Regions from separate parts of the Rahnella sp. 2050 genome, predicted to be linked through region 1. Evidence: predicted binding sites of a transcription regulator. Region 1 holds the regulator's gene; the other holds the start of a gene.
The links. Region 1 encodes PhoB, which activates phosphate uptake and scavenging genes when phosphate is short. Its sites were predicted from a motif close to CTGTCATAAAACTGNCNNAT; they were not measured.

Region 1 (5,085 bases):
TGAGTTCGGTTTGACGTTTTTGTAACACTACCTGCGGGTACTGTTTTTCCAGTTCAGCCTGACGTTGTTGTGCAACGTTAAGGGCTTCAGTCAGCGCGGCCTGACGGGTGTGATGCTGGCGGCTTTCCTCATCCAGTTTCTGACGTTCCGCCGTGATTTGCTGCAGCGTCGCGCTATGTTCACCAGCCTGTTTCTGCGACTCGCTGACCGCCTGTTGTGTTTCCACCAGCGATTTGCGCCATTGCGCGATTTCGCTATCCAGTGGCAGGATTTTTTCTTCGATCAGCGTCTGCATCTGACGCTGTTCTTCCGCCTGTTTCTGCCGTGCAGTGTGCGCCTGTTCCACCGCCAGACTCAGCGGCGTCATCTGTGCAATCTGCTGCTCCTGCTGCTGCGTCAGTTGTATCAGTAATTGCTGAAGGCGCTGCGCGTCATCCTGACAGCGCTGGCGATCATTGAGTAACGGACGCAGTTTTTCTGCCGGTTCGCTGCGCGCCAGTTGCTGTAACTGCGGCGCGGCGGCCAGATTTTCCTGCTCTGCGGCGGTCAGTTGTTGCTGAGACTGCTGCTGTTTTTGCTGCACCTGCTGCCACTGTTGCAGCCAGTTCAGATCCTGCTGGCGCTGCTGCGCCTGCTGACTGAGGCTGATTTCCTGCGTGTTCAGTTCAGCACGTTGTGCTTCCAGCGTCTGGCGCTGTTCTTCGCTGAGCAGTTCGATTCCGGCCATGCGCTGATGCAGACCGTCCAGCGCAATGCGCGCTTCTTTATGTTGCTCAAACACGCGTTGAGAAAGCAGACCGTAAATCTCGGTGCCGGTCAGTTCTTCCAGCAATTCGGCGCGGTCGTTGGCATCGGCATTCAGAAACGCGGCGAACTGCCCCTGTGAAAGCATCATGGATTTGGTGAAACGGCCGAAATCCAGCCCGGTCAGTGTGGCGATGGCATCGAGTTTATCGCGCACTTTATCCGCCAGAATTTTGCCGTCGGCCAGTAACGCCAGCTCGACTTTCGGTGCCTGCAGATTGCCGTCAGGGGAATTTTTGGCGCGGCGCTGGCTCCAGAAAGCGCGGTAACCCACACCTTTGACTTCAAACTCCACTTCGGCCAGCGATTCTGCGGTGTGGCGGGTCATCAGTTCATTCTGGCTTGGTGTAATGTTCAGCCGTGGCGTCTGATGATAAAGCGCCAGACAAATGGCATCGAGCAGGGTGGTTTTCCCCGCACCGGTCGGGCCGGTGATGGCGAATAATCCGTTGCTGGCAAACGGCTCGGCGGTGAAATCAATTTTCCATTCGCCTTCCAGCGAGTTCAGGTTTTTTAAACGCAGGCTGAGAATTTTCATTGTGCGCTGTCCTCCGCGTTCTGACCGTTGGTAACCTGTTCAACCACCTGCGCAAACAACGTGCGCATCCGTGCCTGACGCGGCTCGTCAGGGTCCGGTTCCAGCGCCAGCCGTCGTTCAAACACGTCGCTGACGCTCAGTTCGCTGAGGGTTTCTTTTTCCTGCTGCTCAATACTGTTGATTCGCTGTTCTTTGCTGCGGCGTAACAGCACGACTTCTACCGGGAGATCTTCCGTCAGCGCCTGAATGCGTCGCTGGATGTCGCTGAGATAATCCTGGGTGGAGACTTCAATATCGAGCCACACCGGTTTGGCCGGATCACCGCCTTCGAACTGTGCCAGTTGGTGTTCAATCTCCACCAGCGAGCCTTTGATTACCTGCATCGGCTGGAAAACCGGGATTTCCAGTGTGTCGATGGCGTTGAGCGTCGCACCATCAAAATCAAGTAAGTACACACTTTTAGCTTTGCTCAGTTCGTCAAAACTCAGGGCAATCGGCGAACCGCTGTAACGGATATGTTCGGTTTTGGCGACGCATTGTGCACGGTGAATATGACCCAGTGCCACATAATCGACCGGCGGAAAGGCCTGCGCCGGAAACGCATCGAGCGTACCTATATAGATGTCGCGCACGGAATCAGAGGTACTGACGCCGACAGTCGTCAGATGGCCGGTCGCAATAATAGGCAGCGGCATGCCCAGTTCGTCACGTCTGGCCTGCGCAGCCTGCCAGAGCGCGTCATAATGCGCGGCGATGGCTTCCTGCAATGCCAGTTGCTTGTCGCTGCCGGACTGTCCCGCCTGGCTGGCGAGCAGATCACGCGGGCGTAAAAACGGGATAGCGCACAGTATCGCGCCGGGTTTCCCGTCACGCTGACTGAGCACTAAAATCTGTTCAGAAAGGTTTTCACCGACGGTGGCAATCACCCGCGTATTCAGGCAGGAAAGGAGCTCGCGCGATTCATTGAGCGTGGCGACAGAATCGTGGTTACCAGCCAGCACCACCAGCTGGCAGCCGGTTTGCTGTAATTCCACCACGAAGCGGTTATACAATTCGCGGGCATAACTGGGTGGGGATCCCGTGTCGAAAATATCGCCCGCGACAATCACGGCGTCGACCTGATGTTGTTGCACCTGACCGGTCAGCCAGCGCAAAAATGCCTGATGTTCGGCTGCACGGCTTTTAGTGAAAAAGTACTGGCCGAGGTGCCAGTCTGAGGTGTGGATCAGGCGCATGAGACTCCCGTATGAACCCTGGATGACGACAATGGGGTAAAGTATAAACGTCGGCAGGGGAAGCTGTCCCCGATAAATCAGACCAATTTCAGCAAGATGGCCGGAAATTATCTGTCATAGTTGACTGTAATGAACCATTCTTTTCATTCATAAATCTGTCACAAAACTGACGCATAATGGCGCCCGCAATCAAATAAAAGATCGCTAACCTATTGGCAGGACCTACGATGGCTAGACGTATATTGGTGGTTGAAGACGAAGCTCCAATCCGTGAAATGGTGTGTTTTGTACTGGAACAAAATGGCTATCAGGCCGTAGAAGCTGAGGATTTTGATTCAGCGATTGGGCAGCTTGTTGAACCTTACCCTGAACTGATCCTGCTTGACTGGATGTTACCTGGCGGTTCCGGTATTCAGTTTATTAAGCATCTTAAACGTGAGGCACTGACCCGCGAAATTCCGGTGATGATGCTGACCGCACGCGGTGAAGAAGAAGATCGGGTGCGCGGCCTTGAAGTGGGTGCCGATGATTACATCACTAAACCGTTTTCTCCGAAAGAACTGGTTGCCCGCATTAAAGCCGTGATGCGTCGCATCTCGCCAATGGCGGTGGAAGAAGTGATCGACATGCAGGGTTTAAGCCTGGATCCGTCGTCTCACCGGGTAATGGCCAACGAGCAGGCGCTCGATATGGGGCCGACCGAATTTAAGTTATTACACTTCTTTATGACCCATTCCGAACGTGTATACAGCCGCGAACAGTTGCTCAATAACGTCTGGGGCACTAACGTTTATGTGGAAGATCGCACGGTTGACGTGCATATTCGTCGTTTACGTAAGGCGCTGGAAACCAGTGGACATGACAGAATGATCCAGACTGTTCGTGGTACCGGATACCGTTTTTCAACGCGTTATTGAGCCCTCACAGCGGAGAATCTGTGTGCTAGAACGTTTGTCATGGAAACGACTGGCGGGTGAATTGTTTCTCTTTTGCCTGCCAGCGTTAATTCTCGGTATCTTCGTCGGCCATTTCGGCTGGCTCCTCCTGGTGTCGCTGATGGCGGCACTGGGCTGGAATTATTACAACCAGCTTAAACTCTCTCACTGGCTGTGGCTCGACCGCAGCATTACGCCACCGAATGGGCGCTGGAGCTGGGAGCCGCTGTTTTACGGGCTGAACCAGATGCAGATACGCAACCGGCGTCGCCGTCGGGAATTAGGTCAGCTCATCAAACGTTTTCGCAGCGGTGCCGAATCGCTGCCGGATGCCGTGGTGCTGACCACTGAAGATGGCAATATTTTCTGGTGTAACGGACTGGCGCAGGATTTGCTCGGTTTCCGCTGGCCGGAAGATAACGGGCAACATATCTTCAACCTGCTGCGTTATCCGGAATTCCGGCTGTGGATCCAGACCCGCGATTTCAGCCGGGCGCTGAATTTACAACTCAATAATGAGCATTATGTCGAATTTCGCGTCATGCCTTATTCCGAAGGACAACTGCTGATGGTGGCACGCGACGTGACCCAGATGCGTCAGCTTGAAGGCGCACGGCGTAACTTCTTCGCTAACGTCAGTCATGAACTGAGAACCCCATTGACGGTATTGCAGGGGTATCTGGAAATGATGGAAGACGCCAAGCTGGAAGAGCCTTTCCGCACTAAAGCGCTGGATACCATGCAGGAACAGACGCGGCGGATGGACGGGCTGGTGAAACAGCTGCTGACGCTGTCGAAAATCGAAGCCTCAGCGAATATTGATTTGCACGAAAAAGTGGATATTCCGGTGATGCTCGGCATGCTCGAACGTGAAGTGCAAACGTTAAGCAACGGCAGGCATGAAGTGGTGTTTCGCGTAAACGACAAGCTGAAGGTCTTTGGTAATGAAGATCAACTGCGCAGCGCGGTGTCGAACCTGGTGTATAACGCGGTTAACCACACGCCAGCGGGGACACGGATTGAAGTCAGCTGGCAACAAACGCCGCATGGCGCACAGTTCCAGATCAGCGACAACGGACCGGGCATTGCGCCGCAGCACCTGCCGCGCCTGACCGAACGTTTCTACCGCGTCGATAAAGCCCGTTCACGTCAGACCGGCGGCAGCGGACTGGGACTGGCAATCGTCAAACATGCGCTCAGCCATCACCACACGAAACTTGAAGTCATGAGTGAAGTCGGCGTCGGTACCCGGTTTATGTTTATGCTGGCGCCGAAGTTGATTGTTCCTCAGGAACAGGCCAGCCAAAGCGGCGTAAAGGGATAAAAATCAAGCCACAGCAACAAGCTGTGGCTTCTTTTAGCAGATGATCTGTAAACCTTTTTCTTCAATTAGCATCAGTAAGATCAGCGCCGCTCCGGTGGGTTTGGTTTCATCCCGCTCCCATTTTTGAATGCTGTTGGCGGACATATTGATGAGTCTTGCCAGTACGCCCTGACTGATTTTTTCTTTCTCACGCAAAGCGCGAATGCGTTCAGCAGAGCTTTCTGCGAAGGCTTTCAGTCTTTCCTCCTG
Region 2 (5,085 bases), on a different contig from region 1:
ACCAGAACTTTGCTCTCCGGTGACAAGTCCACAGCAATAAGTATGTGTTTGTAAGCCATAAGAAAACTCCTTCCATAAGTCGGTTAATAGCAATATCAGCATCATGCAAAACTCATGACTTCAGTATAGCGCCAAAAGGGTTAAATAAATCAAGCATACAGATCCCATTTCCGTTTCCGGCTATGTATAGATATAAATAATATGAACAGTTACGGATTCGTTTCCTACACTGAATAATGCAGGCGTCTCCTGTTTTGGCAATCTTCTGTGATAGGGCAAGAGGGCGGGCGAACGTAGCCCGGGGGTGTGAAATTGCGGAAAGGCAGGGCGAAACGCCGGGTGTGTGCCAGCACGACGGGCGCATTGCGCGGTGTCAGTTCGCCTTGAGGGGGAATCATGATCAGTCCCGTTGCGCTGTTTTGGGCTTTATGTTTTGTGTGTGTAGTGAATATGCTGCGCTATTACTCTTCTTTGCGCGCATTGCTGGTGGTTCTGCGAGGGTGTGATCCGCTGCTGTATCAGTACGTTGATGGAGGAGGGTTTTTTACGTCTCACGGTCAGCCCAGCAAGCAAATAAGGTTGGTACGCTATATTTATGCTCAGCGCTACGTTGAACATCACGATCCTGAGTTTATCCGCCGTTGTGAACGGGTTCGCGGTCAGTTTATCCTGACAACAGCATTGGTCGGTTTAATATTAATCAGTATGTTAGCCATGCTGATTTGGTATTAGAAACGGAAAGAAACGCGAGGGAGGATGCGTGAAAAAGGAAACAAAAAAGGCGACCTGCTGAGCAAGGTCGCCTTTTTATTTCATGCCGGTCAGACAATCATCAGATCAGCTTCAGTGCAATCCAGTACAGGACACCGGAAAGCACAATCGACACAGGCAGGGTTAAGACCCACGCCATCGCGATGTTTTTCACGGTTTTCGACTGCACACCGCCACCATCGACAATCATGGTTCCTGCGACCGCAGAAGACAGCACGTGCGTGGTGGATACCGGCATGCCGGTATAGCTGGCTACGCCGATGGAGACCGCCGCCGTGAGCTGTGCAGACAGACCCTGTGCGTAAGTCATGCCTTTCTTACCAATCTTCTCACCGATAGTGGTTGCGACACGTTTCCAGCCAATCATCGTACCCAGCGCCAGTGCCAGTGCCACAGCGATAATGATCCAGATAGGCGCGTATTCAACGGTTTGCAGAATGTCTGTTTTCAGCTCGCCGAGGAAGCGTTTGTCTGCAGGAGAGGTTTCCGGCAGCTTGGCCACTTTATCCGCAGTATCAGAAACACACATCAGCAGGCGACGCATATGGCTGCGTTCTTCCGGTGCCAGGTCGCTGTAAGACTGAAGATTGGTCAGCAGGGTTTGCGCGCGGCCGATAGCGTCAAGTGCGTGGCTGCTGTCGCAGTGGAACACTTTAGGCTCATCGGTCGGTGCGATATTGACGTCCGGTGCCGGCACTATTGGCGTCTGTGCAACCACGTGCGGCACGGCATCAACATGTTGCTGATAATACTGGCCGAGGTGTGTCACGGCGTCGCGGGTACGGGTAATGTCGTAACCGGTCGCGTTCATATTCACCACAAAACCGGCTGGCGCCACGCCAATCAGCACCAGCATGATCAGACCGATACCCTTCTGACCATCGTTAGCGCCGTGAGAGAAACTCACGCCGATAGCCGACAGAATCAGACCTGTACGTGTCCAGAATGGCGGTTTTTTCTTGCCGTCTTTCTTCTCACGTTCCGCCGGTGTCAGGTGGATACGGGCATGTTTCTTATTGCCACTCCAGTAACGGCGCAGCAGGAAAATCATGGTACCGGCGATAATCATCCCGACCAGCGGAGAGATAATCAGCGAAGCAAAAATACCAATCATTTTAGGGATGTTTAACGCATCGACCACGGAAGTGTGAGTCATTAATGCATTGGTCAGCCCTACGCCAATGATGGCGCCGATAAGGGTGTGGGAGCTGGACGCCGGCAGGCCGAAATACCAGGTACCGAGGTTCCAGATGATCGCCGCCAGTAACATAGAGAACACCATGGCAAGGCCATGAGCAGAACCCACATTGAGCAGCAAATCGGTTGGCAGTAAATGAACGATGGCATAGGCCACACTCAAACCACCGAGCAGGACGCCAAAGAAGTTAAATACCCCTGCCATCACGACCGCTAATTGCGAACGCATTGCCCGGGTATAGATGACGGTTGCCACTGCGTTGGCCGTATCATGAAAACCGTTAATGGCTTCATAGAACAGAACAAACAGTAACGCGAGAATCAATAACGAACCGGTATGAATATCCAATCCGGCAAATAGATGCAGCATAATTGTTACGCCAGTTAGTGGTCATGAACGCCGCGCATTATCTGCGAGAACAGGGGGACGGGAAAAGGAAAATATGACATTTTTTTGACTAAAAACAGTTCAATGTTTGGCTTTATTTCAATTAAGTATTTATCTATCAATATGTTATTCCTCCTTTGAACGCAGAAACATTTACTTACGACGTCCGGCAAGCAGTCTGTCTGGCTGGTTTAACAGCCCTCCGTCCCTTACAATCCGCGACTCAAAGCCCCGGTTAACAGGGCAAACCTTATCTAAAACGTAGTTGAATTTCCGGAAAAGAGAGGCCAAAAGTGGAACAGGTTGATGTGGTAGTCATTGGTGCAGGTGCGGCAGGCATGTTCTGCGCAGCACAGGCCGGACAGGGTGGCTGCCGTGTTCTGCTGCTGGATAACGGCAAAAAAACCGGGCGAAAAATTCTGATGTCAGGCGGCGGACGCTGCAATTTCACCAACCTTTATGCCGAACCCGCTGCCTATCTTTCCGAAAACCCGCATTTCTGTAAATCCGCGCTGGCGCGTTACACCCAGTGGGATTTCATCGATATGGTCAACCGTTACGGCATCGCCTGGCACGAGAAAACGCTCGGGCAGCTATTCTGCGACGACTCGGCGCAGCAAATCGTCACCATGCTCGATAAAGAATGCGAGCAGGGCAATGTCGATGTGCGCTTGCGCAGCGAGATTTCCGACGTGCAGAAAACCGAAAATGGCTTTGTTATCAAAGTGAATGGCTCAACTGTAAGCACTCACTCACTTGTTATTGCCAGCGGCGGGCTTTCCATGCCAGGGCTGGGCGCGACACCCTTCGGTTACCGTCTGGCGGAACAGTTTGGCCTGAAAGTACTGCCGACCCGCGCCGGTCTGGTGCCATTTACCCTGCACAAGCCGCTGCTCGATCACTTGCAGACGCTTTCCGGGGTGTCAGTCCCGGCGGTGCTCACTGCTGAAGACGGCACTGTCTTCCGTGAAAGCATTCTTTTTACCCATCGTGGCATGTCCGGCCCGGCCGTTTTACAGCTTTCCAGTTACTGGCAGCCTGGCGAGTTTGTGAGCGTTAACTTACTTCCTGATGTCGATCTGGCGGCGTTTCTGAATGCACAGCGTCAGGAACACCCAAATCAGAGTCTGAAAAACACGCTGGCAATGCAACTGCCGAAGCGTCTGGTCGAATGTCTGCAAACGCTGGGGCAATTGCCGGACGTGACGCTGAAACAGCTGAACGTGCCGCAGCAGGCCGAACTGGTTGAGCAACTGCAAAACTGGCAGGTACAGCCGAACGGCACCGAAGGTTACCGCACGGCGGAAGTCACACTCGGCGGCGTCGATACCAAAGAATTATCTTCAAAAACGATGGCGGCAGCGAAAGTCCCCGGCCTGTATTTTATCGGCGAAGTGGTGGATGTGACCGGCTGGCTGGGCGGATACAATTTCCAGTGGGCATGGAGCTCGGCGTGGGCATGTGCGCAGGATCTGGTGGCTGTTCTGGAATAATACAGACGGTGATCTGAATAAATAGTTTGTGATCTAACCTGAATTTGAGACATTAAAGTTCGTGATCTAGAGCACCTCTACAAAAAATCTAATTTTGATGTCAAACAGGACAATCTCCCCCCTCAAAAGCAGAAAAACACTACATATGGTAGCAGTCGCACATGGGCGGCATAGCATATGTAGTGTTTAGCGAACGGTTCACGCTGGTGGCATGAGGAAGTTGGGCAGTCTGGGTATAAAGCCCAATTCGGAAAAACTCTATTACGCAGCCTGCCCGTAAACCCGAATCTCACCGGCGAGCAAGGCCGCTGGGGAAATCACAGTGCATCATGAAGCGGGGAGGGCCGGCATGTATAAAGACGAAGCCTCTTTTAATATATCCACTGCCGAAGGGGGAGTATACTCACACGCTGGGAACTGGCTAATAAAAGGAATTAGCATGAGCAATTATGAGGAAATCGCCACACGCATTGCCGATATCATTATTTCACCTGACTCAGTATTAGGGTTTGTTCACGGTGCGCTCTCCGTACCCGTCGATCTTGGATATATGGCTTATGGTGTATTTGACACTGATTCACATTACGCCCACGAAACACAAACCATTAGAATCATCCATGCAATCAAAAATGGAATCCTCAATTATGATCGGATTCTAGACGCGATAAAGACGGTTTTCGAAAAGTTTGATAAATACGTTTCAGAAAGCAAACAAAACAAAATATACAGCCGGTCTTTATTTTCAATAATAGGTCGCACTGCAACTAACTCTGTAATTTCAGCAAAAATAGCCACGGCGATTGCTCAGCGTGCTGGATTGGCAGTCACAGTGCGGGGTGGTCTTGTTGGTAATTTATTGCTGATAGGTGGAATGAAAGAACGCTGTATCAGAACATCAGAAGCTCTCAGCATAGACGAACCTGAAATATATGGCGAGTTGCGAAAAAAAGATTATGACTTACTCTACTTTATGTTTGAACCGGCACTCAAGCCCTTTGTGGATGCTCTGATCGTAAGACGACAACAGGGAATGCTAGCGTTTGATAACATACTGGAACGTGTTGAATCAAAATTGAGTGGATCTCATGGGGTTAATTAAAGGCTCACTAGGCGCGTTTGCCGGTTCGATAGCTGTTTGGCTGTCTTTCTATTTCATTTTCCATTTTGACACATGGACAATGAGGTTGATTTCTATTTTTACTCTCAATGCTTGTATTTATCTTGTGGCAAAATTTT

Region 2: a site for PhoB is predicted at 2,410-2,429, ahead of pitA (inorganic phosphate transporter PitA). Genes of this name have one in related genera too.

The regions. Positions count from the first base shown of each region.
Region 1 is NZ_JBEPKE010000002.1:851,595-856,679, forward strand. Features, by position in the region: gene sbcC (exonuclease subunit SbcC) at 1-1,342, opposite strand, end outside; gene sbcD (exonuclease subunit SbcD) at 1,339-2,577, opposite strand; gene phoB (phosphate response regulator transcription factor PhoB) at 2,805-3,494, shown strand; gene phoR (phosphate regulon sensor histidine kinase PhoR) at 3,517-4,836, shown strand; gene ABIC79_RS11220 (helix-turn-helix domain-containing protein) at 4,870-5,085, opposite strand, start outside.
Region 2 is NZ_JBEPKE010000004.1:238,220-243,304, forward strand. Features, by position in the region: gene uspA (universal stress protein UspA) at 1-59, opposite strand, end outside; gene uspB (universal stress protein UspB) at 397-732, shown strand; gene pitA (inorganic phosphate transporter PitA) at 833-2,338, opposite strand; gene ABIC79_RS17180 (BaiN/RdsA family NAD(P)/FAD-dependent oxidoreductase) at 2,650-3,849, shown strand; gene ABIC79_RS17185 (Ssp6 family T6SS pore-forming effector) at 4,289-4,948, shown strand.